DNA from 3 places in the Mesorhizobium shonense genome. Region 3 is predicted to be linked to each of the others. Evidence: predicted binding sites of a transcription regulator. Region 3 holds the regulator's gene; each other region holds the start of a gene.
The links. Region 3 encodes LexA, which represses DNA repair genes until DNA is damaged. Its sites were predicted from a motif close to TGTTCNNNNTGTGTTCNG; they were not measured.

Region 1: def (peptide deformylase) is a predicted target of LexA. The motif match lies at 9,064-9,081, and genes of this name have one in related genera.
Region 2: parE (DNA topoisomerase IV subunit B) is a predicted target of LexA. The motif match lies at 4,950-4,967, and genes of this name have one in related genera.

The regions. Positions count from the first base shown of each region.
Region 1 covers NZ_JBEPLM010000029.1:53-10,610, reverse strand. The annotation lists gene ABID26_RS35195 (ABC transporter permease) at 1-453, shown strand, start outside; gene ABID26_RS35190 (ATP-binding cassette domain-containing protein) at 456-1,226, shown strand; gene iolG (inositol 2-dehydrogenase) at 1,307-2,299, shown strand; gene ABID26_RS35180 (SDR family oxidoreductase) at 2,678-3,472, shown strand; gene ABID26_RS35175 (hypothetical protein) at 3,710-3,841, shown strand; gene ABID26_RS35170 (3-deoxy-7-phosphoheptulonate synthase) at 3,930-5,021, shown strand; gene ABID26_RS35165 (LysE family translocator) at 5,046-5,681, opposite strand; gene truA (tRNA pseudouridine(38-40) synthase TruA) at 5,932-6,732, opposite strand; gene ABID26_RS35155 (GNAT family N-acetyltransferase) at 6,757-7,263, opposite strand; gene fmt (methionyl-tRNA formyltransferase) at 7,260-8,195, opposite strand; gene ABID26_RS35145 (hypothetical protein) at 8,250-8,438, opposite strand; gene def (peptide deformylase) at 8,480-9,010, opposite strand; gene ABID26_RS35135 (DNA recombination protein RmuC) at 9,114-10,364, shown strand.
Region 2 covers NZ_JBEPLM010000008.1:302,783-313,340, reverse strand. The annotation lists gene ABID26_RS21900 (CpaF family protein) at 1-856, opposite strand, end outside; gene ABID26_RS21895 (AAA family ATPase) at 853-2,067, opposite strand; gene ABID26_RS21890 (hypothetical protein) at 2,081-2,356, opposite strand; gene ABID26_RS21885 (type II and III secretion system protein family protein) at 2,362-3,756, opposite strand; gene cpaB (Flp pilus assembly protein CpaB) at 3,842-4,777, opposite strand; gene parE (DNA topoisomerase IV subunit B) at 5,033-7,087, shown strand; gene ABID26_RS21870 (FUSC family protein) at 7,233-9,299, shown strand; gene ABID26_RS21865 (DUF2336 domain-containing protein) at 9,303-10,424, opposite strand.
Region 3 covers NZ_JBEPLM010000003.1:94,316-104,873, forward strand. The annotation lists gene ABID26_RS09825 (ComEC/Rec2 family competence protein) at 1-1,767, shown strand, start outside; gene lexA (transcriptional repressor LexA) at 1,761-2,495, opposite strand; gene ABID26_RS09835 (molybdopterin molybdotransferase MoeA) at 2,612-3,817, opposite strand; gene moaC (cyclic pyranopterin monophosphate synthase MoaC) at 3,819-4,298, opposite strand; gene trpC (indole-3-glycerol phosphate synthase TrpC) at 4,300-5,112, opposite strand; gene trpD (anthranilate phosphoribosyltransferase) at 5,117-6,127, opposite strand; gene ABID26_RS09855 (peptidyl-prolyl cis-trans isomerase) at 6,124-8,016, opposite strand; gene tpiA (triose-phosphate isomerase) at 8,161-8,928, shown strand; gene secG (preprotein translocase subunit SecG) at 9,091-9,594, shown strand; gene ABID26_RS09870 (L,D-transpeptidase) at 9,806-10,558, shown strand, end outside.

The sequences.
Region 1 (10,558 bases), on a different contig from region 3:
TTCATCTCGCTGGCGATCCTGTTCCAGCTCATCTTGAGCTACACCCGATACGGCAAGCACTGTTACGCCATCGGCTCCAACGAGGACGCCGCGCGCATGTCGGGCATCAAGATCGCCAACCACAAGGTGCTGGTCTATGTGATCGCCGGCATCCTCGCCTCGATCGCCGCGGTGGTGCTCTCGTCGAAAAACCTCACCGCCCAGGCCGGCATGGGCGTGATGTACGAGCTCGACGCCATCGCAATGGCGGTCATCGGCGGCGTCTCGCTCTCGGGCGGCCGCGGGTCTATCATCGGCACCGTGATCGGCTCGCTGATCTTCGGCGTCATCATCTCCGGCTTCACCTTCCTGCGCCTCGACGCCTACTACCAGGAGATGGTCAAGGGCGTGATCATCGTCGGCGCAGTCGTTCTCGATCAATGGCGCCAGCGCCGCCGGGCGATAGGAGCTTGACCATGTCCGACATCGTTCTGAAAACCGAAAACCTCACCAAGCACTATGGCGGCGTGCATGCGCTGCAGGAGGCGAACTTCGAGCTGCGCAAGGGCGAGCATGTCGCCATCATGGGCGACAACGGCGCCGGCAAGTCGACCTTCGTGCGCCAGATCACCGGCGTCGAGCAGCGCACCGACGGCAAGATCTGGTTCGACGGCAATGAAGTGAACTTCGCCGGCCCGATCGAGGCGCGCGAGGCCGGCATCGAGACGGTGTTCCAGAACCTCGCTCTGGCCGACGATCTCGACGTTCCGTCGAACCTGTTCCTCGGCCGCGAGAAGGTGCTGTTCAACCTCGGGCCGTTCTCGATCCTCGACCGCAAGGCGATGCGCAAGGCTACGGAGGCAGCACTTGTCCGCACGGCAGTGAAGATCCCGAACCTTTCCAGCACCATCCGCCACATGTCGGGCGGCCAGCGTCAGTGCGTGGCGATCGCCCGTACCGCGACGTTCGCTTCCAAGCTCATCATCATGGATGAGCCGACGGCGGCCCTCGGCGTGCAGGAAACAGCCCAAGTCGAAAACATCATCCGCACGCTCAAGGAAAACGGCGAGCCGCTGATCCTGATCAGCCACAACATGCGCCAGGTGTTCGATCTGGTCGACCGCATCGTCGTCTTCCGCCGCGGCCGCATCGTCGCCAATTTGCGCAAGCAGGACACCGACGGCAACGACATCGTCGCCTATATCACCGGCGCCAAGACCGGACAGGCCGAACTCCAGGCCGCCTGACAGGCGTCACGACGGGACCAACCAATCGTCCGCGCCGAGAGGCGCGGACATGTTTTAGAACCATCCTCGAAGGACATTCCATGACACTCCGCTTCGCTCTTCTCGGTGCCGGTCGTATCGGCAAGGTGCATGCCCGCGCCGTTGCCTCAAACCCGCAGGCCAAACTGGTTGCCGTGGCCGACGCCTTCGAGAAGGCGGCGACGGAGCTCGCCTCCGCCTATGGCGCGGAAGTGCGCACCATCGCGGCAATAGAGCAGGCCAAGGACATCGACGCCGTCATCATCTGCACGCCGACCGACACCCATGCCGATCTCATCGAGCGTTTCGCCAAGGCCGGAAAGGCGATCTTCTGCGAGAAGCCGATCGACCTCGACGTCAAGCGCGTTGAGCAGTGCCTCGCCGTGGTCGAGAAGGCCAATGCTGTGCTGATGGTCGGCTTCAACCGCCGCTTCGATCCGCATTTCGCCGCCGTCCGCAAGGCGATCGACGACGGCGCCATCGGCGCGGTCGAGATGGTCACCATCACCTCGCGCGATCCCGGCGCGCCGCCGCTCGACTATATCGCCCGCTCCGGCGGCATCTTTCGCGATATGACCATCCATGACTTCGACATGGCGCGCTTCCTGCTGGGCGAGGAGCCGGTGGCGGTCAGCGCCCATGCCTCGGTGCTGGTCGACAAGAAGATTGGCGATGCCGGCGATTTCGACTCGGTCAGCGTCATCCTGGAAACCGCCTCCGGCAAGCAGGCCGTCATCTCCAACTCGCGCCGCGCCACCTATGGCTACGACCAGCGCATCGAGGTGCATGGCTCGAAAGGCATGGTCGCGGCCGAGAACCAGCGCCCGGTGTCGATCGAGCTTGCCAACGACAAGGGCTATACCCGTCCGCCGCTGCACGACTTCTTCATGACCCGCTACATCGACGCCTATGCCAACGAGATCGCGACCTTCATCGCCGCCAACAGCGCCGGCAAGAAGGCCTCGCCGAGCGGCAAGGACGGGCTGGTCGCGTTGAAGCTGGCCGATGCGGCGCTGAAGTCGGCGAAGACGGGCAAGACCGTTCGCATCGACTGATCCGATGAGACAGGTATTTCGATGGCGGTCGGATTGTCTGTCTCCAACGCTTGGCGATTAGCCGGAACGCTTATCACGTCGTCATCCACGGGCGGAGCAAGGAGCGAAGCGACGCGGCGCAGACCCGAGGATCCATTCCGTTACATCGGAACGGTGCCAACGGTGCAGAATTCTGCTCCGCTGTGTTCTTCAGCCGGGGTCACGGAATGGATCCTAGGGTCTGCGCTGCGTCGCTACGCTCCTTGCTTCGCCCTAGGATGACGACGTTGAGGACGCTTGGACCAAGGTATCAACGTTGCGGCAAGGCACCGGGAGACCGATCGGAACCTCAATGAACCTCGAAAATCCATTGGTAGTCAAAAACACAGGAGCACAGCGATGAGCGGTTTGGCCGGTCGCAATTCAGAAACGCGCGCCATCGTCACCGGCGGCGCGCAGGGCATTGGCTTCGCCGTCGCCGAGGCCTTGGCTGATGAGGGCTGCCGTGCGCTGGCGCTGGTCGGCCGCTCGCAGGAGAAGGGCGACAAAGCGGTCGCCGCGCTCAAGAGGGGCGGCGTCGACGCCATCTTCATCAGCGCCGACGTCGCCAACGTCGGCGATTGCAAGCGCGCCATCGCAACGGCCATCGCCCATTTCGGCACGCTCAACGCGCTGGTCAACGCCGCCGCCACCTCGGCGCGAGGCTCGCTGATCGAAACCACCGAGGAGGTCTTCGACCAGATATTCGACACCAATGTGCGCGGCCCCTTTTTCCTGATGCAGGGCCTTGTCGCGCATCTCCTGGAGCGCAAGGCGCCGGGCTCGATCGTCAACGTGTTGTCGATGTCGGCGCATGCCGGCCAATCCTTCCTGACCCCCTATTCGACCAGCAAGGGCGCGCTGATGACGCTGACCAAGAATGTCGCCAGCTCCTATCGGCGGAACCGCATCCGCTGCAACGCCGTGCTGCCCGGCTGGATGGACACCGAGGGCGAGGCGATCGTGCAGAAGAAATGGCACGCCGCGCCCGACGACTGGCTGGAGAAGGCCGAAGCCGCGCAGCCGATGGGCCAGCTCGTGAAACCGGCGCAGCTTGCCCGGCTGATCACCTATATGCTGAGCCCGCAGGCCGGCGTCATGACCGGCTCGCTGGTCGACTACGACCAGAACATTGCCGGCGTGATCGGGGAGTAGCGCAGGGGGGCGACGCCAGTCACTTCGTCATCCACGGGCGAAAGCAAGGAGCGAAGCGACGCGGCGCAGCCCCGAGGATCCAGGCCGCGACTCCAGGGCGTTGCTGCGGTCCAGAATTCTGCATCGCCGCGCTCTTCGGCCAAGGTCACGGAATGGATCCCAGGGTCTTCGCGACGCCGCTGCGCGGCTGCTTCGCCCTGGGATGACGAAATCGCGAAGGTTCGGCCCCATCCGAAATTGCCTGCCAATCAAGCACGTGACAAGCGCCCCGGCATCGACTATATGAGCCGCATGATCCACCTGACCGCCTCGTTTTGGTACTTTTACTACGACAGCTCGCTGGCGGCGGGAGGATTGCGCTCGATCTGAAGATTGCAGCATCTAAATCCGAAAAGCCGCCAGACCTGGCGGCTTTTTCGTTTCAGCCGGCAGGTCTCCTAACCAGGAGCAGAAAGCCGTGTTGACCACCACAGACGACCTTCGGGTCAAGGAACTCAAAGTCCTGAGCACGCCGGAAGAGGTGATGCGCGAGATACCGCGCTCGCTCACGGCGACGCGCACCGTTGCCGCATCGCGCAACGCCATCCATTCCATCCTGACGGGGGCCGACGATCGACTGGTAGTCATCGTCGGCCCTTGTTCCATCCACGATCCGGTTGCCGCCGTGGACTACGCCAGCCGTCTGGCGGCGCTGCGCGAGGCCCTGGCCGACCGGCTCGAGATCGTCATGCGCGTCTATTTCGAGAAGCCGCGCACCACGGTCGGCTGGAAGGGCCTGATCAACGATCCCGACCTCGACGGCAGCTTCAACATCGACAAGGGGCTGCGCATGGCGCGCAACGTGCTCTCCGCCGTCAACAATCTCGGCCTGCCGGCGGCGACCGAGTTCCTCGACATGACGACGCCGCAATACATCGCCGACCTCGTTGCCTGGGGCGCCATCGGCGCGCGCACGACCGAAAGCCAGATCCACCGCGAGCTGGCGTCGGGTCTCTCCTGCCCGGTCGGCTTCAAGAACGGCACCGACGGCAATCTCAGGATCGCCGCCGAGGCGGTGAAGTCCGCCGCCCAGCCGCATCATTTCATGGCGGTGACCAAGGGCGGCCGCAGTGCCATCGCGGCGACCACCGGCAACGAGGACTGCCATGTCATCCTGCGCGGCGGCGTTGTGCCCAACTTCGATGCGGCGAGCGTTGACGCTGCCGCGACGGAGCTCGCCCGCATAGGTGTCGCGCCGCGCCTGATGATCGACGTCAGCCACGCAAACAGCGGCAAGAAGCCGGAGAACCAGCCGAAAGTCGCGCACGATGTGGCGGGGCAGGTGGCTGCGGGCGACGAGCGCATCATCGGCGTCATGATCGAGAGCAATCTCGTCGCCGGCCGCCAGGACGTCGTGCCCGGCAAGCCGCTTGTCTACGGCCAGAGCATCACCGACGGCTGCATCGACTGGGCGACCACCGAGACGGTGCTGCACGGCCTCGCCGGCGCCGTCGAATGGCGCCGGTCGGTAAAGCGCGAAATGCTCGCCACCCGACAGGGCGCGGCCTGAGCGAAATGTGGGGGAGGGCGGCGATCACGCCGCCCTCAGCCCTTCCCATGCGGTGAACACCGAGACGGCAAACAAAAGCAGGCCAGCCGCACGCCCGGCGAAAGCGGTCGCCTGCGGATTGCCGACCAGAAGCGCCCGGCTGCGCCCGGCGGTGATGGCGAGGCCGCCATAGATCCCTGCCTGAGTGGCGACCGTCAGCAACCCCATGACGGTCGCCTGCATCCAGATCGGACCGTAAGCCGGCTTCAGGAACTGCGGATAGACGGCAAGGATGAAGAGATAGGCCTTGGGGTTGATCAGGCAGGTGACCAACCCTTGGCGAAAGGCTTTCCAGGCGGAGCGGCTGCCGGCGGGCGCATCATCGCCGACGGTAATCGAGCTCCGCATCAGCGAAATTCCGATATAGGCCATATAAGCGGCGCCGGCGATCAGCAGCGGCTTGAACAGGACCGGCACGAAATGCATGAGCAGGCCGACGCCGATCGCGCCGTTCAGCGTATGCACTGCGCCGCCGAGCATGATGCCGGCGGTCGCAGCAAGGCCTCTGTCGCGTCCGCCGGTCAGCGCATTGGCCAGCACGAACAGCATGTCCATGCCCGGGACGGCGATGATGCCGAAAAGCAGGACGAAGAACAGCCAGAGGTTTTCGCTGTAGCTCATGTCAATCGCGCGGAGCCCCATGCGGCCGAACCACGGAGGATCCCGTTGATTTTCAAACCGATGGGCGGCCCTATAAGACATCCCAACTGACGGGGCGGTGTCAGTAGCGTTTCGGTTGTGTGAAGAAAATGCGCAAGGCGCGCCGCGCCCGTCCAATGCATGTCGCCCAGAAGTGTACAGCGGTTTTGGGATAACGACATGCATAAAAACTTGAAGCGCGTCGCCTGAATCCGTTGCAGTGCGACGCGCTTTAGTCAGACGATTTGGCCCCAAGCGACGCTGACTGACCGCTTTGCTCCGCGGATCCCGGATAGTCGACGCCGACAAGAAACAGGCCGTCCGGCGGAGCAACCTGGCCGCAGGCGGCGCGGTCGCGCGCTTCCAGCGCCGCCCTGAGGTCGTCGGCGCTCCAGGAGCCGTCGCCGACGCGCCGCAAGGAGCCGACCATCGAGCGCACCTGGTTGTGCAGGAAGGAGCGCGCCGAGGTTCGCACCTCGATGAGATCGCTCATACGGCTGACGTCGAGTTGGGCAAGCGTGCGGACGGGGCTTTCGGCCTGGCACTGGGTGGAGCGGAAGGTGGTGAAATCGTGCCGCCCGAGCAGCACTTTCGCCGCCTCGTGCATGGCCTCGGCATCGAGCCGTTTCGGCACCCACCAGACCTTGCCTTTTTCCAGCGCCGACGGGGCGCGGCGATTGAGGATGCGATAGAGATAATGGCGGCCGGTGGCCGAAAAGCGCGCGTCGAAGCCGTCGGCGACGACCGCCGCCCTCAAGATGGCGATACGCGCGCCGGCCGCCTGCAGATGGGCGTTGACGGCATCGCGCACCTTGTCGCCCGCCCAGGCCTTGGCGAGATCGACATGCGCCACCTGGGCGGTGGCGTGCACGCCGGCATCGGTGCGGCCGGCGGCACGTAACCTTACTTCTTCGCCGCAGAATTTTTCGATCGCCTGCTCGATCGCCTGCTGCACCGATGGCTGGTCCGCCTGATGCTGCCAGCCGGCGAATTGGCTGCCGTCATATTCGATATCGAGCCGAAAACGCGGCATGTTCTGCTATTCGTTCGCGCCCGCCTAAGCGGCGAGCGCGATGAAGGCCGAAGCGTAGACCAGCCTGCCGGTCGCGGGCGCGTCGCCCCAGGCAAGAGCCTGCAGCGCCTCGCCCTGGTACTCGCTCTCGAACTTTTCGGCGCGGGCATGGCTGTAGCCGAAGCGGCCATAATAGGCCGGGTCCCCCAGCACCACGGCCAGCGCCTCGCCGGCTTCCTTGAGGCGGATATGCGCCTCGCGGATCAGCGCGCCGCCGATGCCGGTGCCGTGGAAGGACGGCTCGACCGCCAGCGGCGCCAGCGCCAATGCCGCGAAGCGCTTGCCGCCGTTCTGCACGAAAAGCCTGGAAAACAGGATGTGGCCGACGACCTGGCCATCTTCTTCCGCGACCAGCTCGACGACGGCGTCGCCGCCCGTCACCAGCGCGTCGACCAGGCCGGCCTCCGCCTGCTGGCCGAAGGCATGCTCTTCGACGAGGCGGATCGCCTCGCGATCCCGCGGCGTCGCCGCGCGTATCGACATCATGCTCATGTGAGTTTCGTTCCTTTTTCGATCTTGGCCCCGCGCAAAAACTCCTGCGCGGCGGCGGGCCTTCCGCCCGCCCGTTGAACTTCGACCAGCCGGACCGCGCCTGACCCGCAGGCGACCGTCAGCCGGTCATCGAGAATTCCTCCCGACTCGCCGACGCCATCAGAGAGCGTCGAGCGAAGCAGTTTCAGCCGCTCCATGCGGCCGCCAATTTCGACCTCGCACCACGCGCCCGGAACGGGCGAGAGGCCGCGAATGTGATTGTGGACTTCGCCGGCAGGCCGCGTCCAGTCTACGCGTGTCTCCGATTTATCGATCTTTCGGGCGTAGGTCACCCCTTCCGTCGCCTGTCGGGTAAATGTCAGACAATTTATCCCCAGCTGCGTCAGCGCTTCCACCATCAGCGAAGCGCCTATGTCCATCAACCTGTCATGCAATTCGCCGGCCGTCATATCGGGTCCGATGGAAGATTTTTCAACCAATGCCACCGGACCGGTGTCCAAACCTTCTTCCATGCGCATCACCATCATGCCGGTTTCGGCATCGCCGGCCATGATGGCGCGCTGGATGGGAGCGGCGCCCCGCCAGCGCGGCAGAAGCGAGGCGTGGCCGTTGAGGCAGCCCAGCCTGGTCGCCCCCAGGACGGGTTTTGGGAGAAGCAGCCCATAGGCGACGACCACGGCGACGTCCGCCCGCAAGGCGGCGAAGGCCTGCTGCTCGGCTTCGCCTTTCAGCGATGTCGGCGTGCGCACTTCCAAGCCCAGCCGTTCGGCCTCGCGCTGCACCGGCGAGGGCGTCAGCTCCAGCCCGCGCCGGCCGGCGGCGCGCGGCGGCTGCGTGTAGACGGCGGCGATGTCGTGGCCGGCCTCGGCGATCGCGCGCAAGGTCGGCACGGAAAAATCCGGCGTGCCCATGAAGATGACGCGAAGGGGCATATTTATCTCGCGGTGCTGTTCAGGCGCTCGCCTTGAGCATTTATGAGCTTCAGATCACGTCGCGATATAACCGAAGTCGCGTTTTCGTTCGGCCTCGACTTCATACATCAACTTGGCAAAGTCGTCGTCGATCGCGTCTTCGGAGACGAATGCCGAGCGCACCGCATCCCACGCCGAAAAACTCGGCTCAGGCCCGTCTTTGGGAAAGCCCTTGATCAGCGTTTCGCTCGTCGATGCCTCCAAGCCGAGATCTGTAATGCGGAAGGCCGTGCTCCAAACGGCTGCTAGCCCACCATCTTGCCCGGCGCCTTCTCCTTGGCAAGCTTCTTGAACTTCCTGACCACCATGTCGCGCTTCAGCTTCGAGATGTGGTCGATGAACAGCACGCCGTTGAGATGGTCGATCTCGTGCTGCAGGCACGTCGCCATCAGGCCTTCGGCCTGCATCTCCTGCAGCTTGCCGTCGCGGTCGAGATATTTTACCCGCACGGCCGCCGGACGTTCGACCTCGGCATAATAATCCGGGATCGACAGGCAGCCTTCCTCATAGACCGAGCGCTGGCCGGAGCTTTCGAGGATCTCCGGATTGATGAAGACATGCGGCGCCGGCTCTTCGCCCTCCTTGGCAAGGTCGATGACCAGCAAGCGCCTCGGCTCGCCGACCTGGATCGCCGCCAGCCCGATGCCCGGCGCATCGTACATGGTCTCCAGCATGTCGTCGGCGAGCTTGCGCAGATCGCTATCGACGCGCTCGACCGGTTTGGAAACCTGGCGCAGGATCGGATCGGGAAGGATGATGAGCGGCTTGATCGACATGGCGTCTCACCTAAGACGTCGTTGGAAAAGCGTCAACCGGGACGACTTCTGACTGTTCACGTTTTGATCTGTGCCAGCGAACCGAATCGGTTATGCTGCCGGCATGAACGACATGACCTCCATCCTTTCCGAGCCAGTTGCAAGGCTGGGCGCTACCACGATCACGCTCGGCCAGGCGCTGGGTTTCGGCGCCGCGCTGCTGCTTGCGCTGTTCATGGCGCTCGTCGTCGCGTTGTGGCGCGCCGCAGGGGCACGCGCTGTGGCGGCGACAGAGGCCGCCGACCATGCCCGCGATACCGAGGCGCGCATGGCCGACATCCTGCAGGCACAGGCCGAGATGCAGGGACGGATGGGCGCGATCGCCGAAGTGTTCGGGGCGCGGCAGGCCGAGCTCACCCAATCGCTCGGACAGCGGCTCGACGCCATGACCGGCCGCCTCGGCCAGACCATGGCCGAGCAGACCAAGTCGACGCATGAGAGCCTGGCCAAGCTGCAGGAGCGGCTGGCGGTGATCGACACCGCGCAAGGCAACATCCAGTCTTTGGCCGGACAGGTGGTGCAGTTGCAGGCGATCCTCTCCAACAAGCAGACGCGCGGCGCCTTCGGCCAGTCGCGCATGGAAGCGATCATCGCCGATGGGCTGCCGCACGGCGCCTACGAATTCCAGGCGGGCCTCTCCAACGGCAGCCGGCCGGATTGCCTGGTGCGGATGCCGAACGGCGCGCCGATGCTGGCCATCGACGCCAAGTTCCCGCTCGAAGCCTGGAACGCCATTCGCGCCGCCGAGGGCGCCGACCTGCAGAAGGCGGCGGCGCAGGCATTCCGGCGCGACATCGAGGTGCATATCCGCGATATCGCCGAAAAATACCTGATCCAGGGCGAGACGCAGGACACCGCCTTCATGTTCGTGCCGTCGGAATCGGTGTTCGCCGAGATCCACGAGAATTTCGAAGCGGTGGTGCAGAAGGCGCACCGCGCCCGCGTCGTCATCGTCTCACCGTCGCTCCTGATGCTGTCGATCCAGGTCATCCAGGCGATCCTGAAGGACGCGCGCATGCGCGAGCAGGCGCATCTGATCCAGGGCGAGGTCATCCGCCTGATGGAAGACGTGGCGCGCGTCGACGAGCGCGTGCGCCGGCTGCAGACGCATTTCGGCCAGGCGGCCAAGGACATCGACGACATCCTCGTCTCGACGTCGAAAGTCACCAAGCGCGGCCAGAAGATCGAAGCGCTGGAATTCGCCGAAGGGGAAGCCGAGCCGCCGCGCGGCCCGGCCAAGGTGGAGGCCGCCGCGCGCGTGGCCGATTCCAAGACGGGTCAATTGCGGTTGAGGGTCGTCGAAGACAGCGAGTAGTTTCGCCGGAGATTGGCGGAAGCGCCCATCACATCGTCATTCTAGGGCGGAGCAAGGAGCGAAGCGACGCGCGCAGACCCTAGAATCCATGCCGTGACTGCGGAGCGCCGCAACGGCGCAGAATTCTGATACGCCGCATTCCTCGGCGAGCGTCACGGAATGGATCCTCGGGTCAAGCCCGAGGATTGTTTGAG
Region 2 (10,558 bases), on a different contig from region 3:
GCAGTTGCAGCTCTGCGGCGTCCTCGATGGTGATCAGGCGCTCGTCCTCGGGGATGAAGGCCGACAACGCGTTGAGCATCGTCGTCTTGCCGGTGCCGGTGCCACCGGAGATGATTGTGGTCTTGCGGGCATGCACGGCCGCCGCCAGCACCTCGGCCATGTTCTGGGTGATGGCGCCGAACTCGACCAGCTTGTGCAGGCCGAGCTTGTTCTTGGAGAATTTGCGGATCGACACCAGCGGCCCGTCGACGCCGACCGGCCGGATGGCGGCGTTGAAACGCGAGCCGTCGAGCATGCGGGCGTCGACCATCGGTGCCGATTCATCGACGCGGCGGCCGACAGCGGCGACGATTTTGTTAATGATTCGAAGCAGATGCGCTTCGTCTTTGAACGGGATGTGGACCTGCTGCAGCTTGCCGCGCTTTTCCACGAAGCAGTTCTGATGGCCGTTGATCAGGATGTCGTTGATCTCCGGATCCTTGAGCAGCGGCTCCAGCGGGCCGAGGCCGACCATCTCGTCGACGATGTCGTCGACCAGCGCGTCGAGCTCGGCGGTATTGATCGCCATCCGCTCCTCGCGCGTCTTTTCCGAAACGAACTCATGCACCTGGCGGCGCATTTCGTCCTTGGGCAGCCGCTCCAGCGCGACGAGATTGATCTCCTCGAGCAGCATGCGGTGGATGCGCACGCGCGCGTCGAGCACCTTGTTGGCGCTTTTCGCAGGCGCGTGGTCCGGCTTAGGCGCGGCCGGCTTGCGGGTCGTCGGAATGACCACGGCATGATGCGCGACAGGCGCTGGTTCGGGAGGCCGCTGCGGATGGGCGTCGCGGTTCTGCAGGGTGGAGAAGCGACTCATCCCGCTTTCCTCTTCAAGAGGCCCTTGCCGAGGCCGAAAAGCGACTTCGATTTTGCCGTCGTCGTCACCGCCTCCTCCGGCAGGATGATCTTCTTCAGGTCGTTGACGACATTGGCGTTGGGATCGATGTCGTGCAGCGGCACGCCGCGGTCGACGGCCTCGCGCACGAGCCGGTAGTTGTTGGAGATGCCGCCGACGAAATGTTCGCCGAGAATGTCCTCGACGTCGGCCTGCTTGATGCCGCTGTCGAACATCTTCTGCTCGAAGCGATTGACGATCACGCTGGGCTTCACTTCCCGGCCGGCAGTCTCATAGATGGCCTGGATAAGACGCTGCGTATGCCTGAGACAAGGCACCGTCATCTCGGCGACGATATAGAGCTTGTTGGAGCCGAGCAGCACCGTCTCGGTCCATGGGAACCAGGTGCGCGGCATGTCGATGACGACATTGTCGAAATAGGCCGAGACGAGGTCGAGCATGCGCACGACGACATCGGTCTTGAACGAGCGCATTTCCGAAGGGCGCGTTGGCGCGGCAAGCACGCAGAGCCCGCTCGCATGCTTGGAGAGCATGACATCCAGCAGTTGCCGGTCAAGGCGTTCGGGCTGGTTCTCGATTTCGGTGATGTCGAAGCGCGGTTCGAGGTCGAGATATTCGGCGCAGGCGCCCTGCTGGAAATTGAGGTCGACCACGCATGTCGAGGCGCCGCGCGTCACCGAATGATGCAACTGGAAGGCTGTCTGGAGCGCCAGCGTGGTGGTGCCGACGCCGCCGGCGGCCGGCATGAAGGTGTAGATCTGCGACTCGGTGTTTTCCTCCCGCCCCGGTCCCTGCATCGCACGGATGACGGAGCGCACCAGGTCGGCGGTGGTGATCGGCTTGACCAGGAAGTCGGCGACCTTGAGCTGCACCAGGATGCGCACGGCCGCCGCGTTGAATTCCTGCGTGACGACGACCACCGGAACGCGGCCTTCGAGCCGGCGCATGATGCGCTGCAGCGACTCGATCTCCTCGAGCTTGGCCGCATCCATATCGACGATGACTGTGCCGAAATCGGCCTCCAGAACCTCGCCGCGGAGTTCGTTGACGCTCTTCTCGACGGTCGAGATCTCGATGACCTCGGACGCGGCGAAAGCCGTCCGCGTGTCCTGCGAAAACGTCCTGTCGGTGGAAACGAGCAGGATCTTCTTGGTCTTGGTGCCGGATGCCATGGTCGTCAGTCCATCAGTCGGATGCCGTTGATGCCGATGTCGTTGATGCCGACTCCGAACCGGCTTTCGATCCGGCGGCATTGGTCGTGGAGCTCGTGCTCTGAGCCGGCACCAGGAGCCTGGTGTTCTGGACGCCGTATCGCCAGGGATCGACCATCTGCATGACGGTGTTGGACGCCTGCGCGTTGCCGGCCGCCGGCGTCACGCCTTCGGTGCGCACGTAGTCATCGCTGGTGCAGCCGCTGGCGAAGCCGGCGAGGATGACAGCAATGCAAAGTGCTGGGCGCATGGGCTTCAGTCCTTGGGCAGATCGAGGAAGTGGCCGGACGTCGTGGCGGCCACCGGACGGGCCGCGCTGCCGTCGGCCAGCGCCACCGGGCGCTTGGGCGCCGAGGCGTCCGCTTCCTCGGTGTTGTTCAGGAAATAATCGGCCGGACTTGCCGGCCGCGTCCCGTCGGTCGGCTCGACCATCTTCTTCGACGGATCGACCGGCTTGACCAGATAAGGCGTGACGATGATCACCAGGTCGGTCTCGCGCCGCTGATAGGATTTCGAGGAGAACAGCGAGCCCAGCACCGGCAGCTTGCCGAGCCCCGGCAGGCGCGAGGTGGTGATGTCGTTCTGCGACTGCAGAAGGCCGGCGATCATAAAACTCTGGCCGTTCTTCAGGTCGACCGATGTCTGGGCGCGACGCACGATGAAGGCCGGAATGGAAATGCCGCTGCTGACTTCGATGGAGGCGGAAGTGTCGATCGAGGACACTTCCGGCGCGATGTCGAGGCTCACCAGCCCGTCCTTGAGCACGGTCGGCGTGAAATCCAGGCCGACGCCGTATTTCTTGTAGGTGACGCTGATCTTGCCGTTGTCCTCGGAGACCGGGATCGGGAACTCGCCGCCGGCGAGGAAGCTCGCCGTCTGGCCGGAACGGGCGATCAGGTTCGGCTCGGCCAGCCGCCGGGCCAGCCCGCGCTCCTCCAGCGCCTTGATGGCGATGTCGATCGAAACGCCGTTGGAGAGCAGCCGGCCGATGATCTCGCCGGTGCCGGCCGTCGGCACGGTGCCTGGATCGATGATGACGTCGCGGCCGCCGATGCCGAAGGCGAAGTTGGCGCCGTATTTGGCGCCCAGATCCTGTCCCGCCTGGCGGTTGATCTCGACGAAGCGGACATTGAGCTGAACCTGCTGCGAGGACGAGATGTTGACCGAGTTGATCACTTCCTCGTTGCCGGAAAAGCGCGACGCGATCTTGCTGGCCTTCTCGGCCGCGACCGCATCCTCGGCCTCGCCCGACAGCACCACGCGGCCATTGGCCGAACCGACCCTGATCTTGGCATCCGGCACGCTGGCGCGGATGGTGCTTGCGAGCTGATCTGTATCCAGCGTCACCTCGACGTCGATGGTGCCGACGAGCTGCTTGTTCTGATCGAACAGTGCGATACCCGTGGTGCCGAGATTGTTGCCCAGCACATAGAAGGATTTGTCGGTCAGCGGGTTGACGTTGGCGATCTCCGGGTCGCCGATGACGATCTGGTAGAAGGCGGCGCTCGTCATGATCGTCTTGGGCTTGCCCTTGGCGACCTTGATCGAGGCGTTACTGGTCGCCGAGACGTAGACGACGTCGTTATTTGCCTGGGCCGGCGCCCCAAAGGCAAGCATTCCGGCAGTTGCCAGCAAGGCACTCGCCGCCATCGCACGCAGAAGGCGCAGCCCTCTCGTTGTCCATTCTTTATTCAACACAGGCATTGTCACGTCCCCGGCCGGTCCCCACCGGCTATTATTCTTGTTCCTTGGAAGGAACGACGTCTCCCTCGGCTCGCTTGGAGGGAACCTTGTATTCCTCGACCTTCGTCCCGCGCGACACGATCACCGTCTTGAACTTCGGCTCTTCCGGCTCCTTCGCTACCGCGTTGACCAGCGAGGCAGCGCTTGTCTCCGCGCTCGCGGCGACCGAGCCGCCGAAGGAGGAGATGGTGGTGAGCCCGTTGCTGCTGGCGCTGGCGTCGGCGGCGGACCGCAAGGACAGTGACAATGTGCCGACGGTGCGGGCTAAAGCGACTTTCTGCGCCCCTTCGTTCGTCACCTCGAGGGTCACCGAATTGGCGATCTGCGGCTCGGTCTTGCGCTCGTCCGCGCCCTGCCCGACCGAAAGCACCTTCGCATCGGAGACTACGATCTCGGACGTGACCGTCGAGCCGGATGCCCCTTGAGCGTTCTTGGCCACTTCCTGGATTTCGCCCGCGTCGCGCGTTAGCACGACGTCGACCCGGTCGCCCGGCGTGATGAAGCCGCCGACGCCGGCGATCTCATCGGTGCGGATGGTGACGGCCCGCATGCCTGGCGACAGCATGTTGGAGAGCGTCGCGCGGCCGTTCGGCCCCGACAGCTTGGTGAGCAGCACCGGCTCGTTGACCTCGATCGGCGACAGCACGACGCGACTGCCTTCGGCAAGCAGCTTGTCGATGGTCGGGAAGGCGCCCTGCGGCAGGGAATCCTGCGGCCACGGGATTTCGGTGAGTTGCGATCGATCGAGCTGCATGCCGTAGCGCAGCGGAGCATTGGCCACCACGATGGTCTTGAACTCGACCTTGGGCTCCTGCGGCGCGGCGATCGATGCCACCTTTTGCTCGGACTGGGCCCTCGCCTGGCTTTTGACCCAGAAATCCGCGGCAAAGATCGAGATCGCGCCGAAAACGGCGGCGATGCCGATCATGGTTATGGCCCTGCCCCTCACAACGAAACCCCTGACGCCCCGTGGTCTTTTGTTTGTTGCCACTCACGCTAGGCGACATTGTTAAAGAATCAGGAATCCAAACATATGGAGACCGCCCTATTTCCGGCGGCTTGGTTATCGAATGGTTTTAGAATAAGAGAGACTTTGATCCCTGAACGGAACAGGAACTCGTTCGCCCGCCAAAAGCGTGGCAGTATCGAGGAGTGATTCGCAGTACCGGACTTAATGGCCAGCATGGACGACACCAGCGATCTTTTCGGCAATCAGGAAAAGCAGCCCCAGCAAGGGCGCGCGCCCTCGCGTCCGGCTGATCCGCTGGTTCAGGCGGCGAAGCGTTCGACCTCCGCCCGTGACGGCAGCGAGAGCTACAGCGCCGCCGACATCGAGGTGCTGGAAGGGCTGGAGCCGGTGCGCCGCCGCCCAGGCATGTATATCGGCGGCACCGACGACAAGGCGATGCATCACCTCTTCGCCGAGGTCATAGACAATTCTATGGACGAGGCGGTCGCCGGTCACGCCACCTTCATCGACGTCGAACTCTCGGCTGATGGCTTCCTGACGGTCACCGACAATGGCCGCGGCATCCCGATCGATCCGCATCCGAAATTCAAGAAGCCGGCGCTCGAAGTCATCATGACGACGCTGCATTCGGGCGGCAAGTTCGACTCCAAGGTCTACGAGACCTCGGGCGGCCTGCACGGCGTCGGCGTCTCCGTCGTCAATGCGCTGTCCGATCACCTCGAGGTCGAGGTCGCGCGCGGTCGCCAGCTCTATCGCCAGCGTTTTTCGCGCGGCATTCCGGTCAGCGGTCTCGAGCATCTCGGCGAGGTCCACAACCGCCGCGGCACGAAGACCCGCTTCCATCCCGACGAGCAGATCTTCGGCAAGGGCGCCGCCTTCGAGCCGGCGCGGCTCTACCGCATGACGCGCTCGAAAGCCTATCTGTTCGGCGGCGTCGAGATTCGCTGGACCTGCGATCCGTCGCTCATCAAGGAGAAGGACCAGACCCCTGCCAAGGCCGAGTTCCATTTTCCCGGCGGCCTGAAGGACTATCTCAAGGCGACCCTCGGCGACGAATTCCAGGTCACCCGCGAGGTCTTCGCGGGAAAGAGCGACAGGCAGGGCGGCCACGGTTCGCTCGAATGGGCGGTGACCTGGTTCGGCGGTGACGGTTTCCTCAATTCATACTGCAACACCATCCCGACCGCCGAGGGCGGCACGCATGAGGCGGGCTTCCGCAACGTGCTGACGCGCGGGCTTCGCGCCTATGCCGACCTGATCGGCAACAAGCGCGCCTCCGTCATCACCACCGAGGACGTGATGATCTCGGCCGCGGGAATGCTGTCGGTGTTCATCCGCGAGCCGGAATTCGTCGGCCAGACCAAGGACAGGCTGGCGACCATCGAGGCGATGCGCATCGTCGAAAGCGCCATCCGCGATCCTTTCGACCATTGGCTGGCCGACAATCCGCAGGAAGCCTCAAAACTTCTTGAGTGGGTGATCGCGCGCGCCGACGAGCGCGTGCGCCGCCGCCAGGAAAAGGAAGTCTCGCGCAAGAGCGCGGTGCGCAAGCTGCGCCTGCCGGGCAAGCTCGCCGACTGCACGCAGAACGCCGCGGCCGGCGCCGAGATCTTCATCGTAGAGGGCGACTCGGCCGGCGGCTCGGCCAAGCAGGCGCGCGATCGCGCGAGCCAAGCCGTGCTGCCGCTGCGCGGCAAGATCCTCAACGTCGCCAGCGCCGGCAACGACAAGCTTGCCGCCAACCAGCAGATCTCCGACCTGATCCAGGCGCTCGGCTGCGGCACGCGCTCGAAATACCGCGACGAGGACCTGCGTTACGACCGCGTGATCATCATGACCGACGCCGATGTCGACGGCGCGCATATCGCTTCGCTGCTGATCACCTTCTTCTATCAGGAGATGCCGAACCTGATCCGCGGCGGCCATCTCTACATGGCCGTGCCGCCGCTCTATTCGATCCGCCAAGGCGGCAAGGTCGCCTATGCGCGCGACGACGCGCACAAGGACGAATTGCTGCGCACCGAATTCACCGGGCGCGGCAAGGTCGAGATCGGCCGCTTCAAGGGCCTTGGCGAGATGATGGCCTCGCAGCTCAAGGAGACCACGATGGACCCGAGGAAGCGCACGCTGCTCAGGGTCGATGTGAGCGAAGCCGAGGCGGCGACCAAGGACGCGGTCGACGCGCTGATGGGCACAAAGCCCGAGGCGCGCTTCCGCTTCATCCAGGAACGCGCCGAGTTCGCCGAGACCGACGTGCTGGATATCTGAACGCGGACCGGTCCATAACAGGCTTCGCTATGCATGTCGCCCAGAAGTGTGCAGCGGTTCTGGGACAACGACATGCATCAAAACAAGGACTTAAAGCGCGTCGTCTGAATTCGTTTCAGGCGACGCGCTTTAGGGAGACTTGAATGTGGCCTGGACGCGGCTGAAAGATCTTGCCGGGATACCGCTGAACGGCCTGACGCAACCGACGCGCTCGGACTGGATCTTTGCCCTGCGCACGGTCTCGGCCGGGCTGACCGCGCTGTTTGCCGCCTACGCCCTCAAGCTCGACCATCCGCAATGGGCGATGATGACGGTGTTCATCGTCGCGCAGCCGGTGGCCGGCATGGTGCTGGCGAAAGGTTTCTACCGGCTGCTCGGCACACTCGCCGGCGGCCTTGCTGCGATCGGCATCACCTTGCTGTTCGGTACCAACCCGTGGCTTTTGGTGACGGTGCTGGCGCTATGGATCGGCGTCTGCACGCTCGTATCCTCGCTGCTGCGCAATCCGGAGGCCTATGGCGCGGCACTTGCCGGTTACACGGCGATGATCATCAGCCTGCCCGCCTTCGGGCAGCCGCATCTCGTCGTCGATCTCGCCATTGCACGCTGCGCTGAAATCGTGCTCGGCATCGTCTGTGCCGGCGTCACCAGTCGACTGATCCTGCCGAAACTTGCGGCGGACGCCATCATCTCGAGACTGAAGCGCAGCATCCTCGATCTTGCCGAATACGCCTCGGGCGCCTTTTCCGGCGGCGATCCGGCCGGGCTTGCCGCCCTCCAGCGCAAACTTATCGGCGATGCCCAGACGCTTGCCGAGATGCGCACCTATGCGCGCCTCGAGGCGCCGAGCTTCGCCACGCGCGCCCATCCGGTGCGGCGCACGATCGGGCAACTCCTGTGGGCGCTTTCGGCGGCGCGCGCGCTGCACACCCATGCCGCGCCGAAGAACGCGGCGCTCATCCCGGTGCGCGGCGAGTTGAAGACCTTGGTCGGCGAACTGGCGGCGACGCCAGGGGCGCTTGACGACACCGGCCCGTGGGTAGCGCGGCTCGATGCGATCGCGAGCAAGGCAAGAGAGGCGCCGCCTGTGCCTACCGACCCCAGCGAAGACAAAGTCGGCACCATCACCCGCCTCACCATCGCCGCCGATTTCGCGGAGGCGCTGAAGCAGGTGATGCGTGGCCTGGATGCGCTTCGCTCGCCGATTTCCAGGTCGTCCCGTGAACGACAGCAGCCGGCGCTGGTCGTGCATCGCGATTATCACGCCGCCTGGCGCAATGCCGTGCGCGCCGCGCTCGCCACGCTGCTGGTGGCCGCCTTCTGGCTCACGACCAAATGGTCGGAGACCGCCGGCACCGTCATCCTCGTCGCCGTCGTCTCCAGCCTGTTCGCAGCGCGCCCCGATCCGGTCCAGTCCGCCTGGGGTTTCTTCAGGGGAACGCTGCTCGCGCTGCCCTTCGCCTTCCTTGTCGGCCAGATCGCCTTGCCGGCGCTCCCCGGCTTCGGCTGGTTCACGCTCTTTGTCGTGCCCATCATGGTGCCGGCGGCGCTCGGCATGGCCAATCCGCGCTATGTCGGCGTCGCCACCGCCTTCGCCATCAATTTCTTGGCTTTTCTCAGCCCGCACCAGCTGATGACCTATGATCCCGGCCCGTTCTTCGCCGGGTCGGCGTCGATCCTGGTCGGCATCCTGATCGCCATCGCCGTCTTCATCGTCGTGCTGCCGGCCAACCCTTGGGTCACCGTCGAGCGCATCTCGCAGGCGATGCGCGAGGACCTGGCGCGCCTTTGCCTGCATGAGCGCATCCCCAGGCGTTCGGCCTTCGAAAGCCTGGCCTATGACCGGATCAACCAGTTGATGCCGCAGTTGCAGCAGGCAGGCAGGAAGGGCGATCCCATCCTCGGCGGCAGCATCGCCGCCGTCACCGTCGGGCTCGAAGTGCTGCGGCTGCGCGGCGCGCAGCTGAATTCCGCGCTCCCGCGCGAGACGGTGGAGTCGGTCGGCAATTTCCTGCGCGGCCTGGCGCGGGAATTGCTGTTCAGAAGACATGGCGAACCGCAGACGTCGACCGTTGCCGTGGCGAGGCAATATGCGGCGAGCATCGCCGATCGCAGCGACCGCCCCGAAATGCTGCAGGTCGCAGCCTCGCTGCGCATCATCGCCGCGGCGATGGAGGATTATCCGGATTTCTTCGCGAAGGGTCGCGGCTGAGGGCTACGCTGCAGCAATTGCCAGCGCATGTCCGCGCGCGTTCTCACGCAGCGCGTCGAGGTGGATCGACTTCACCAGCCCGGCAAGATCGCCCTCGGCCGATTGCCCGCCGAGATCCTTCAGCATCAGCCAGCTCACTTCCTGGACGCCCGCGACGCGCTTGCCATTGGCAACCTCGCGCCAGATCTTCAGCGCCCGCAGGATGATACCGTGCGTGGCGCCGGCAAGGCCGGCGTTGCGGAACAGCGCCTGCAACGCCACGTCGTGACCGCCGGCCAGCAGCGCCCTCACCCGCTGCTCGGATTGTTGGGCAAGCGCGACCAGCGCCGAGCCGAAGAAGTCGACCTTGCCGTGCGCGATGGTGCGGATGATGAAACCAGCGGTGAGATCGCCGCGCAGCCTCAGATGCTCGATCAGCGCGGCATGCTCCTCGGCGCGCGTGCCCTCAATCAGCGTGACGGAGGCTTTCACGCAGGCGTCGCGCATCACGCGGTCGGCGCGGGCAGCCCCCATCAGCGCCAGAACCAGCGGCGAACCCTTCAGCGTCTCGCCAAGCTTGACCAAAAGCATGTGCCGGCAGTCGGCAGGCAGACGCGCGTCGGAGATCAGCGCTTCGCGCACCAGCGGCAGATGGCCGTGGCGTTCGGCCATGCGGCGGAAGCTCAGCGATGCAATATCGGCGCCGCTGTTGGCGACGAGCGTGGCGCAGGCTTCCGGTTCGCCGATCTCGGCGATCGCTGCCGCCAGCGCCATCGAGACGACGGGGCGGTTGGCGATCAGCTTCTGGGTGGCCTTCTGGCCGCAAGCGACGCGGTCGATGAGATCGGCATCGGTAAGCAACGGCGAACGCGCCAGCACCAGCGCCGCCACTTCCGGTTGGTCGGAAGCCAGCGCGGCTATCACCTGCGGCGGCGCGTGGTGGCTCATCGACAGCGCTTCGGCGAGCGACTGCCGGACCTTGGCGGAAACGTCGTCGAGCAGCAGCGTCAGCGCCGCCTCGGCGGCGCAGCGATCCTCGAACGGCAGGTCGGAGTTTATGTAGGCGCGGGCCAGCGCGCTCGCGGCGGCTGCGCGCTCGGAAACCCTTGCCGTATCAATCCATTTTAGGAAATGCGAAACAATCATGCCGACCAGCTACGCCCTTGCCGGAATGTTCCCCGGCCCCGTTGTGAACGGTAGGCTGGAAATGGTTTACGAACGGTTCACCATGTTTCTTAACCGGCTTGATGGAACCGCGACCAACGCCTATCAAGCAAGCG
Region 3 (10,558 bases):
CTGGTGACAGGCTATGCCCGGCTCTTGCCGCCGACCGGACCGGTCCGCCCCGAAAGTTATGACTTTTCCTTCGATAGCTATTTTTCCGGCATCGGCGGCAGCGGCTTTTTCCTCGGTGACCCGAAAGTCATTTCGACAACCGATCCGGCCGCTGGGGCGAGCATCACCTCGGCGATCGAGAACGCGCGCGAGGCGATTGCCGGTCACATCAGAAGCACCGTCGGCGGACCCGAAGGCGAGATTGCCGCGGCGCTGATCGTCGGCATTCGCGCCGGCATCCCCGAAGACATCAACGAGGCGATGCGGCGGACCGGAATCTACCACATCATCTCGATCTCGGGCCTGCACATGGCGCTGGTCGCCGGCACGATCATGCTTCTGCTGCGCGGCGCCTTCGCGTTGTTTCCGGATTTCTCTTCGCGGCGCCCGGTGAAGAAATATGCAGCGGCCATCGCGCTTGTCTCGATCGCCGCCTATCTCGTCATCTCCGGCGTGGTGGTCGCCGCCGAGCGAAGCTTCATCATGCTTGCCGTCATGCTGGTTGCCGTGCTGTTCGACCGCGCGGCGCTGACGATGCGCAACCTGGCGATCTCGGCCGTCGCCGTCATCCTTGTGTCGCCACATGAAGTGGTCGGCCCAAGCTTCCAGATGTCGTTCGCCGCAACCGCCGCCCTTGTCGGCGCCTATGCCGGCTGGGCCGACTACCGCGCCAGCAAGGAGAGGGCGCCGCCAGCAAAGCGCTCGTTCCTGCGGTTCCTGTCGCGAAAGCTGGCGGTCGGAGCGGGTGGCGCCGCCATGACGTCGATCATTGCCGGAAGCGCTACGGCGCTGTTTGCCATCTGGCATTTCCAGCGCGTCTCGCCGCTCAGCCTATTGGCCAATCTGGCGATCATGCCGATCGTTTCGTTAATCGTCATGCCGTTTGCCGTCCTAAGCGCGTTGGCGATGCCATTCGGCATCGATGGTCCGTTCCTCTATTTGATGGGCAAGGGCCTGACGGCGATGATCGCGATCTCGGCGTGGATTTCGCAATGGTCGCCAGTCGATGCCGTAGGGCTGATCTCGATCCAGTCGGTGCTGCTGGCAACGATCGCGCTCGTCATCGCGACTATGGCGACCACCTGGCTCAGGCTGGCGGCCGTTCCTTTCGCTCTGGCCAGCCTGTTGACGATCCCGCAGGTGCGCACGCCGGACCTTTTGATCTCCGAGGACGCGCATCTGGTGGCCATGCCGATCGGCGGCGGCGAACTCGCCATCAACCGTGCCCGCTCCAACGAATTCACCACCGACAACTGGAAACGGGCGCTGAAGGCCGAAGCGATCGTGCCGCCGGAGACGTTCGCCAAAGACGCGCTCGACATAGCCGATCCCGTCGACCTGCCGCCAGGTTCGCCGTTCTATTGTACCGGTGATCTCTGCATCGGCCGGCATCCTTCCGGTGCGATCGTCGCGTTGGCGGAAAACCGCAACAGTGCCAGGCCGGCCTGTAGCTTTGCCGACCTCATCGTCATAAACGACGCCACGGCCTATAATCCTTGCCGCGATCCACGGGTTCTCGTCGTCACCAAGCGCCAGCTCGCGCGTGACGGCAGTGCTGCCGTCTTCTTCGACCCGCAATCGGCAACGGCGCGACCAGCCATTCAATATGCAGTCGAAAAGCCCTATCGCCCCTGGCATGAGCAGCGAAGCTATTCGCGCGAGGCGAGGGGCCTGCCGCCTTACAAGCGGCCCGAGAAGCCAGAGGCCAAGCCGCAACCAGCTCAGTAGCGGCGGATCAGCCCGACCAGCTTGCCCTGAACCTTGACGCGATCGGGTCCGAAGATGCGGGTCTCATAGGCCGGGTTGGCGGCCTCGAGCGCGATCGAGGCGCCCTTGCGGCGGAAGCGCTTCAGCGTCGCTTCCTCGTCGTCGACCAGCGCCACCACGATCTCGCCCGGGCTCGCGGTGTTGGCGTTGCGGATGATGACCGTGTCACCGTCGAAGATGCCGGCCTCGATCATCGAGTCGCCCTTGACCTCCAGCGCGTAATGCTCGCCGCCCGCGATCATATCCGGCGGCACTGTGATCGAATGCGTCTGGTGCTGGATGGCGTCGATCGGCACGCCGGCGGCGATGCGGCCCATCACCGGAATGGACACGGCCGAAACGGCATCGTCGTCATTGCTGGGCGTTGGCGCGCGCGAGGGCGCCGCAGGCTTGATCTGCCGGCCGAGATTGCCTTGGCCGCCCTGGATGACGCTCGGAGAAAACTTCCTCGCCGCATTGAGGCCGGGCGCGATCGAATCGGGCAGGCGCAGCACTTCCAGTGCGCGCGCCCTGTTCGGCAGCCGGCGAATGAAGCCGCGCTCTTCCAACGCCGTGATCAGCCGATGGATGCCCGACTTCGAGGCTAGGTCGAGCGCCTCCTTCATCTCGTCGAAAGACGGCGGAATGCCGCTTTCCTTGAGCCGTTCGTGGATGAACATCAGAAGTTCATGTTGTTTGCGCGTCAGCATGGCAGCCCCAACGGGTCCTGAAACCAGAATCAGAAAAACAAACCCAGAACAAACACTATCTGTTCCAGTTGTGTTCCGCAACCGTTTAAAGTTTAGTGAATGTGTTGACGTTTTGTTCAGCGTAACATCAGAACGCTGCATTCGTCGCCGACCTCGGCCGCCGGGGCGAGGGGCTGGCGCACGATCAGGCCGTTGGCGTCGGCCAGCATCTTGAGCATAGAGGAATCCTGGATGCCGAACGGCGTCGCGACCAACTGTCCGGCGTCCTCGCGCACGACGGCCCGCACATAGTCCTGCCTGAGATCGTTGGCGTGCATTGCGGCAGCCAGCCGCGCAGTGCGGATGTCCTGCCGGTAGCTACGGCCGCCGAGACGCGCCAGAAGCGGCTTCAGGAACAATTGCGAGCAGACAAGGCTTGCCACCGGATTGCCGGGCAGGCCGATGCAGCGGATGTTGCCAAGCCGGCCGAACATCAACGGTTTGCCGGGGCGCATGGCGATCTTCCAGAAATCGAGCTGCATGCCTTGGCCGGTCAGCACGTCGTGGATCAGGTCATGATCGCCGACCGACGCGCCACCGAGGGTGACGATGACATCGGCGCCCGCCTCGACGGCCTTTCCGACCAGAGCCGCAATCGCGTCATGGCGGTCGGCAGCGATGCCGAGATCGAGAGCGCGCGCGCCAACCGACTGCGCGGCCGCAACGACGCCATAGGCATTGGACGAGATGATCTGGTCGGGGCCGAGCTCGCTGCCCGGCGGCAGCAATTCGTCGCCGGTGGCGATGATGGCAACCAGCGGTCGGCGCACCACGGTGAGGCTTGGATGGTTGGCCGACGCCGCCAACGAAAGCGCCGCTGGATCGAGCAGGCGGCCTTTTTCGAGCAGCACGTCGCCTTTCAGGAAGTCGAGACCGGCTCGCCGGATGTTGCGTCCTGCGGACGTCGGCTCGGTCACCTCGATCTGGCCGCCGCCGAGGTCGCGGACATTTTCCTGGATGACGATCGTGTCGGCGCCTTCGGGGAGCGGCGCGCCGGTGAAGAGGCGCACGGCCTCGCCCTTGCCGACGATGCCGGTAAAGCCGCGCCCGGCCGGCGCCATGCCGATCACGGAGAGCCGCGCCGGCACCGAGCCCACATCCGCAAAGCGTGCGGCATAGCCGTCCATGGCCGAAGCATTGAAGGGCGGCTGAGTGCGCAGCGCCACCACCGGTTCGGTCAGAGCCCTATCCGCCGCGTCGGCCAACGGTATGCTTTCGCCCGGCAGCGCAGTCGCGCCGGCCAGCAAGCGCTCGAGCGCCTCGGCGACCGGAAGCAGTGCCATCTTAGGATTCTGCCTTGTAATCGCCCGACTTGCCGCCGGTCTTCTCGACCAGCCTGATGCCGGAAATCACCATGGCGCGGTCCGCCGCCTTGGCCATGTCGTAGATGGTGAGGCACGCGACCGACGCCGCGGTCAGCGCCTCCATCTCCACGCCCGTCTTGCCGGTGACGCGGGCAAGCGCGGTCACCTTCAGGCCGGGCAGCGCGCGGTCGGGCTCGATATCGACCGCAACCTTGGTCAGAAGCAACGGGTGGCAGAGCGGAACGAGTTCATGCGTCTTCTTGGCCGCCATGATGCCGGCGATGCGCGCGGTGCCCAGCACGTCACCCTTCTTGGCGTCGCCGGCCAGGATCATCTCCAGCGTTTGCGGCTGCATGGTGACAAAACCTTCGGCGATTGCGGTGCGCGTCGTCTCGGCCTTGTCGCCGACATCGACCATGTTGGCTTCGCCCTTGGCGCCAAGATGGGTGAGGGCTGCCATCTCAAACGGCCTCGGCCGGCGCCTTGCCAGTCAGCAGAAGCGAGGTCGCGGCCGCCACATCGGCCTGCCGCATCAGGCTCTCGCCGACGAGGAAGGTGCCGATCCTGCTCTTTTCCAGCCGACGGCAATCCTGATGGGTGAAGATGCCGCTTTCGCTGACCAGCAGCCGGTCCGCCGGCACCATGGCGGCGATCCGCTCGGAAACGTCGAGGCTGGTCTCGAAGGTTCGCAAATCGCGGTTGTTGATGCCGATCAGCCGCGACGAGAGGCAAAGCGCGCGCTCCATCTCCTTCTCGTCATGCACTTCGACTAGCGCGTCCATGCCGAGATCGAAGGCCGTCGCTTCGAGCTCGCTAGCCAGCGCATCGTCGACGCTTGCCATGATGATGAGGATCGCGTCCGCGCCCCAGGCCCGTGCCTCGTAAACCTGGTACGGATCGAACAGGAAATCCTTGCGCAGTGCGGGCAGGCTGACGGCGGCGCGTGCGGCGGTCAGGAAAGCGGGCGCGCCCTGGAAGGACGGAGCGTCGGTCAGCACCGAAAGGCAGGCCGCTCCGCCCTGCTGATAGGCCCTGGCGAGCGCCGGCGGGTCGAAGTCGGCGCGGATCAGGCCCTTGGACGGGCTCGCCTTCTTGATCTCGGCTATCAGCGCGAAGCCGCCGGCCTTCCGTTTGGCCTCGAGCGCCGCGAGGAAGCCGCGCGGTGGCTCGGCATCCTTGGCCTTCGCCTTGATCTCGGCAAGCGGCACGCTGAGCTTCGCCGCGGCGATCTCTTGGCGCTTATAAGCTTCGATCTTGCGCAGGATATCGGACAAAGTTCTAACCGTTCGAGATTTCGATGAGCTTGTCGAGCACCGCGAGCGCCCGGCCGCTGTCGATGGCTTGCGCGGCGGCTTCAATGCCGTCGGCGAGCGTCGTCGCCTTGCCCGCTACCACCAGCCCGGCGCCGGCATTCATCAGCACCGTGTCGCGATAGGCGCCGGCAGCACCGCCCAGCATATCGCGTAATGCCGTGGCGTTATAGGCCGCATCGCCGCCGCGTAGCTCTTCCTTGCTGTGCCGCTTCAGTCCCACCGCTTCCGGAGTGAGCGTGAAGTTGCGGATTTCTCCGCCGGCGAGCTCGGCAACTTGAGTCTCGCCGGTGGTGGTGATCTCGTCGTAGCCGTCGCCATGCACGACCCAGGCGTGATCGGCGCCAAGCGCCTTCAGCGTCTCGGCCACCGGCGTGATCCATTCCGGCAGGAAGACGCCGACCATCTGGCGGCTGACGCCGGCCGGGTTGGACAGCGGTCCGAGCAGGTTGAAGATGGTGCGCGTGCCGAGCTCGCCCCGGATCGGGCCCACATGCTTCATGGCAGGGTGATGCGCCGGCGCGAACATGAAACCGACGCCCGCCTCGTGGATGCAGCGGCTGATCGTTTCCGGCGGAATGTCGATCTTGACGCCGAGCGCCATCAGCACGTCGGCGGAACCGGTCAGCGAGGAAAGGCCGCGATTGCCGTGCTTGGCGACCGGAACGCCGGCCGCCGCAATGACGAAGGCCGAGGCGGTCGAGATATTGACCGAGTGCGAGTTGTCGCCGCCGGTGCCGACGATGTCGATGGCGCCGAGCGGGGCTTCGACGTGCAGCATCTTGGCGCGCATCGTGGCGACCGCGCCGGAGATTTCGCTCACCGCCTCGCCGCGAACGCGCAGCGCCATCAGGAAGCCGCCGATCTGGCCCGGCGTCGCGTCGCCCGACATGATGATGTCGAAAGCCTCGCGCGCTTCCTCGAAGGAGAGCGCACTGCCGGTGGCGACCTTGGCTATGTGTGTCTTGAGAGCGCTCATCGGGTCTGTGCCTGGGAAACGGCGGACGGATCGATGCGAACGTCGTATTGCGACTGCAGTTGCGCCACCAGCTGGTCGAGCAGGTCGTCGGACATGCCGGCGCTGAAGGATTTCTGCGCATCGTCGGGAACCGAGCTGCCATCGGCGCCGGCCGGCTCGAAGACTTCGGCGACCTTGAACAGGATCTGGCCATCGCCGGTGGGCGAGGGGATCAGGCCCGTGCCGCCTTCGCCGACGCCGAACATGGCCGCGGCGCCTTCCTTGCCGAAGTCGGCATCGTCGGCTTCCCGCTTCAAGCCGCGCTTGGTCTGCTTCTCGAGCTTCAGCTCGCCCGCGATCACGTCGAGCGTCGTGCCGGCCTTCAGGCGCTTTTCCAGCTCCTCAGCCTTCGCGTCGAGCTGCTTGTCGGTCTCGGCGGCCGTCCAGTCGGCCGCCACCTTCTGGCGAACCTCGTCCAGCGTGCGGTCGCGCGCCGGCGTGATCGACTGGACTTCATAGAAGACGAAGCCGTTGTCGGCGGTGGTCAGGCCTTCGTTTTCCTGGTTCGGCTCGGCCTCGAAGACCGCCTTGATGAGATCGGCCGATTGCGGCAGGTCGTTGACGATCGTGCCGTCCGGCCGCTGGCCGGTGCGGTCGATGGCGTCGATGGTGACGACCTTGAGCTTCAGCTTTTCGGCGGCCTGAGCAAGCGAGGCGCCCGAAGCGCGGGTGTCTTCATAGCTGTCATGCACGTCGAGCAGGATGCGGCTAGCCTCGCCGAGCGCCAGGTCCTTGCGGATCTGATCCGACACTTCCGAAAGCGCCTTCACCACTTGCGGCTTGATCTCGGTGACGCGCAGCAGCACCGGGCCGAAGGCGCCCTGGACCACCGGGCTGACCTCGTTGACATTGAGCGAGAAGGCCGCGTCGGCCACCGCCTTGTCGGCGATCTTGTCCTTGGCCAGCGTGCCGAGCAGCGTATCGGCCTGGGTCTTGCCTTCGGCGGTGACGATCTTGTCGAAGGTGGCGCCGGTTTTCAGGGAATCATATGCCGCCTTGGCCGCATCCGGCGTCTTGAACACCAGCTGTTCGATGGTGCGCATTTCAGGCGTGGTGTAGCGCGCCTTGTTCTTGTTGTAGTCGTCGGCGACTTGGCTGTCGGTCACCGCCGTCGGGTCCATGATGTCCTGCGGCTCCAACCGGATATAGGAGAATTTGCGGTATTCCGGTGCGGCGTAGTTCTTCTTGTTGGCTTCGAAATAGGTTTTCAGCGCGCTGTCGGACGGCGCTTCGATCGGCTGCACCAATGTCTTCGGCAGGACGAGATAGTCGATCGTGCGGTCCTCGCCGCGATAGAGCGCGACCGCCTTCAGGAAGGTCTGCGGCGCCTTGAGGCCGTCGGAAATCGCCTCGACAATCTGCTGGCGCTTGGCCACCTGAGAACGATTCCTGAGATAGTCTTCAGGTCGTATACCGAGCTCGCGAAGCCTGGCCTCAAACACCCGGAGATCGAACTGGCCGCTTGGGCCCCTGAAAGCTGGTTCTTGGTGTGTCAATTCGGCCAAGCTGTCCTTGGAAAAGCCAAGCCCGAGCTTGCGGGCCTGCTCGTCGAGCACGGCGCCCGAAACGAGCTGCGCCAGAACCTGGTTGTCGAGGCCGAGCAGCTTGGCCTGCTCCTGCGTGATGCGCTGGCCATATTGCTGTGACAAAAGGTTGATCTGGCGATCGTAGGCGAAGCGGTATTCGTTGATCGAAACCGTCGTGCCGCCGGCCGTGATCACCGAATGATGACCGCCCAACGTTCCTGACAGGCGCCCGGAAATGCCCCAGACGGCAAAGCTCACCACCAGGAGGGACAGCAACGCCTTCGCGACCCAGGTGCCCGCCGCGCTTCTCAATAAACCAAGCATGCCTACTTCCGATTTTTGCGCATTTTCGCATGCGCCGAGTCTGAAACAAGCGCAATAGCGTCCTTCCGGGCCACTGTCGATTGCTTTGTGGCCTGATTTTGGTAGTGAGGGCGCTGCCTTATGTCGCCTGGAGAACCTGACCCCATGACCCCTGGAATCCGTCCGCTCGTCGCCGGCAACTGGAAAATGAACGGCACCAGCGCCTCGCTCAACGAGTTGAGGATGATCGGCAACGGTTTCATGAGCGGCCTCGATGCGGAGACGGAAGCGCTGGTCTGTGTGCCGGCGACCTTGCTTCACCAGGCTGCCGAGATCCTTTCGCGCACGCCCGTCCGCGCCGGCGGCGAGGATTGCCACCCCAAGGAAAGCGGCGCCTATACCGGCTGCATTTCGGCCGAGATGCTGAAGGATGCCGGAGCCAGCCACGTCATCGTCGGCCATTCCGAACGCCGCGAGCAGGGCGGGGAGGACGACGCTATTGTCCATGCCAAGGCGTCGGCCGCATGGCGGGCAGGGCTGGTGGCCATCATCTGCATCGGCGAAACGCGCGCCGAGCGCGAGGCAGGCGCGACGCTCGATATCCTGTCGCGTCAGCTCGACGGGTCCGTGCCGCCGAGCGCCACCGCCGCCAACACCATCATTGCCTATGAGCCGGTCTGGGCGATCGGCACCGGCCTGACGCCGACCGCAGCCGACGTCGCCGAGGCGCATGCGCATATCCGCGGCAAGCTCACCGCGCTGCTCGGCGATGCCGCGGCCAAGATGCGCATTCTCTATGGCGGTTCGGTCAAGCCTTCCAATGCGGTGGAACTGCTTGGCGTCGAGAATGTCGATGGCGCGCTGGTCGGCGGCGCAAGCCTGAAGGCGGCCGACTTCCTCGCCATCGCGGAAGCCTATATGAACGTTTCATAGCCGCGGCCCGAGGTGGCAGGGAGGCGGCCGGGCCGTTGCAAAGGCCGTCTTGCTTCCCATATTCCGGCCGCAGGCTTGGAAATGCCATCAAAGCATTGTAAGGAGCCGCCTCCAAATCACCGGTCGTATGCGCGGCCGCGCAAGGCCTCGCCAGGATAAATTATGGAAACCGTACTGATCGTCGTTCACCTCATGGTCGTGCTCGCCCTTGTCGGCGTGGTGCTGCTGCAGCGCTCCGAAGGCGGCGGTCTCGGCATCGGCGGCGGGTCCGGTTTCATGACGGCGCGGGGCGCCGCCAATGCGCTCACCCGCGCGACCGCGATCCTGGCCGCGGCGTTCTTCGTGACCTCGCTTGCGCTCTCCATCCTCGCCCGCTACGGCGAGAAGCCGATCGACATCCTCGACCGCGCGCCTGCCGGCGGCGTGCTCAACCAGTTGCCCGGCGCCAACGGTCCGGTGGGTGGCTCGCAGCCCGCAGCGCCGGCCGGCGGCACCACGCCCGCGGTTCCGTCGGGTGGCACGACAACGACCACTCCGCTGTCCAGTGGCGGCGCGACCACGGCTCCGGCCACCGCTCCCGCCACGCCGTCGCCCGCGAATCCGACCACGCCGCCGGCCGCGAATGGCATCACCTTGCCGGTCACCCCGCAGGTTCCGAACCAGTAGCCGGGCAAGCATTGCCGCCGCGATCTGTTGTTCTTTGAACACAGTCGCGGCAAATGCTGCTTGATCACGAAGATTCAACCGGGCGTAGCCTGTCGCTCAGCTTGAGCGGCCTACGGCTAATCGATTATAGATTGCGCGCGGCACTTTCGGCGTCCTTGGGGGGCGCCGGGCGACGCCGTGGGCAACTAGCATAGAAAATCGGATCTTCGCCATGCAGCTTCGCAGCTTCATCCTTTTGGGATTCTGTGCCGTATTCGGCATGGGGTCCGCGGCCTTTGCCTCGCCGGCAAACCTGGCCGCTTCGCCGTCGGTCGAGAAGACCGACGCAATTCCCGTCGTTGCCAAGAGCGACGCATCGCAGCTGAAGCTTCTCAAGAAGAAGAAAAACCCGACTTCGGACGATCTCGCGCAGATCAAGAAGCTCGAGGCCAAGATCGTGGCCGACAAGGAAGCGGCCAAGGAAAAGGCGCTCGAAGCCCGCAAGCTGGCGATGCGCGAGGCGGCCAAGGCCAAGGCCGACGCGGCTCGCCAGGAATGGCTGGCCAAGAAGGGGGCGGCAGCATCGTCGGAAGTGGCCGACGCCAGGCCGGTGAAGAAGACCGTCAAGATCATCGCGCCGCTCGAGCCCCTTGCGCCGATTGCGCCGATCCAGACCGACGAACCAATCTCGGATGAAGCCATGAACATCGCGGCCACCGGCAACAACGGCGAGCTGCGCAGCGAGCAGCCGGGACAAAAGCAGACCAGCGGTGGCGGGCTGTTCGCCGGCCTGTTCGGCGGCCAGTCGGTATCCTCGATCAGCTATCTTCCCGAGACCCGCGCGCTCGATTCGGCGCTCGCCAGGAAGGATGCCAAGAGGCCGTTCAAGGTGAAGCCGGAGTTTGTGCCGCAGGACGTTACGTTCACCGGCTATGAGCCGGGCACGATCGTCATCGACACCAGCGCGCGCCGCCTCTACCTCGTC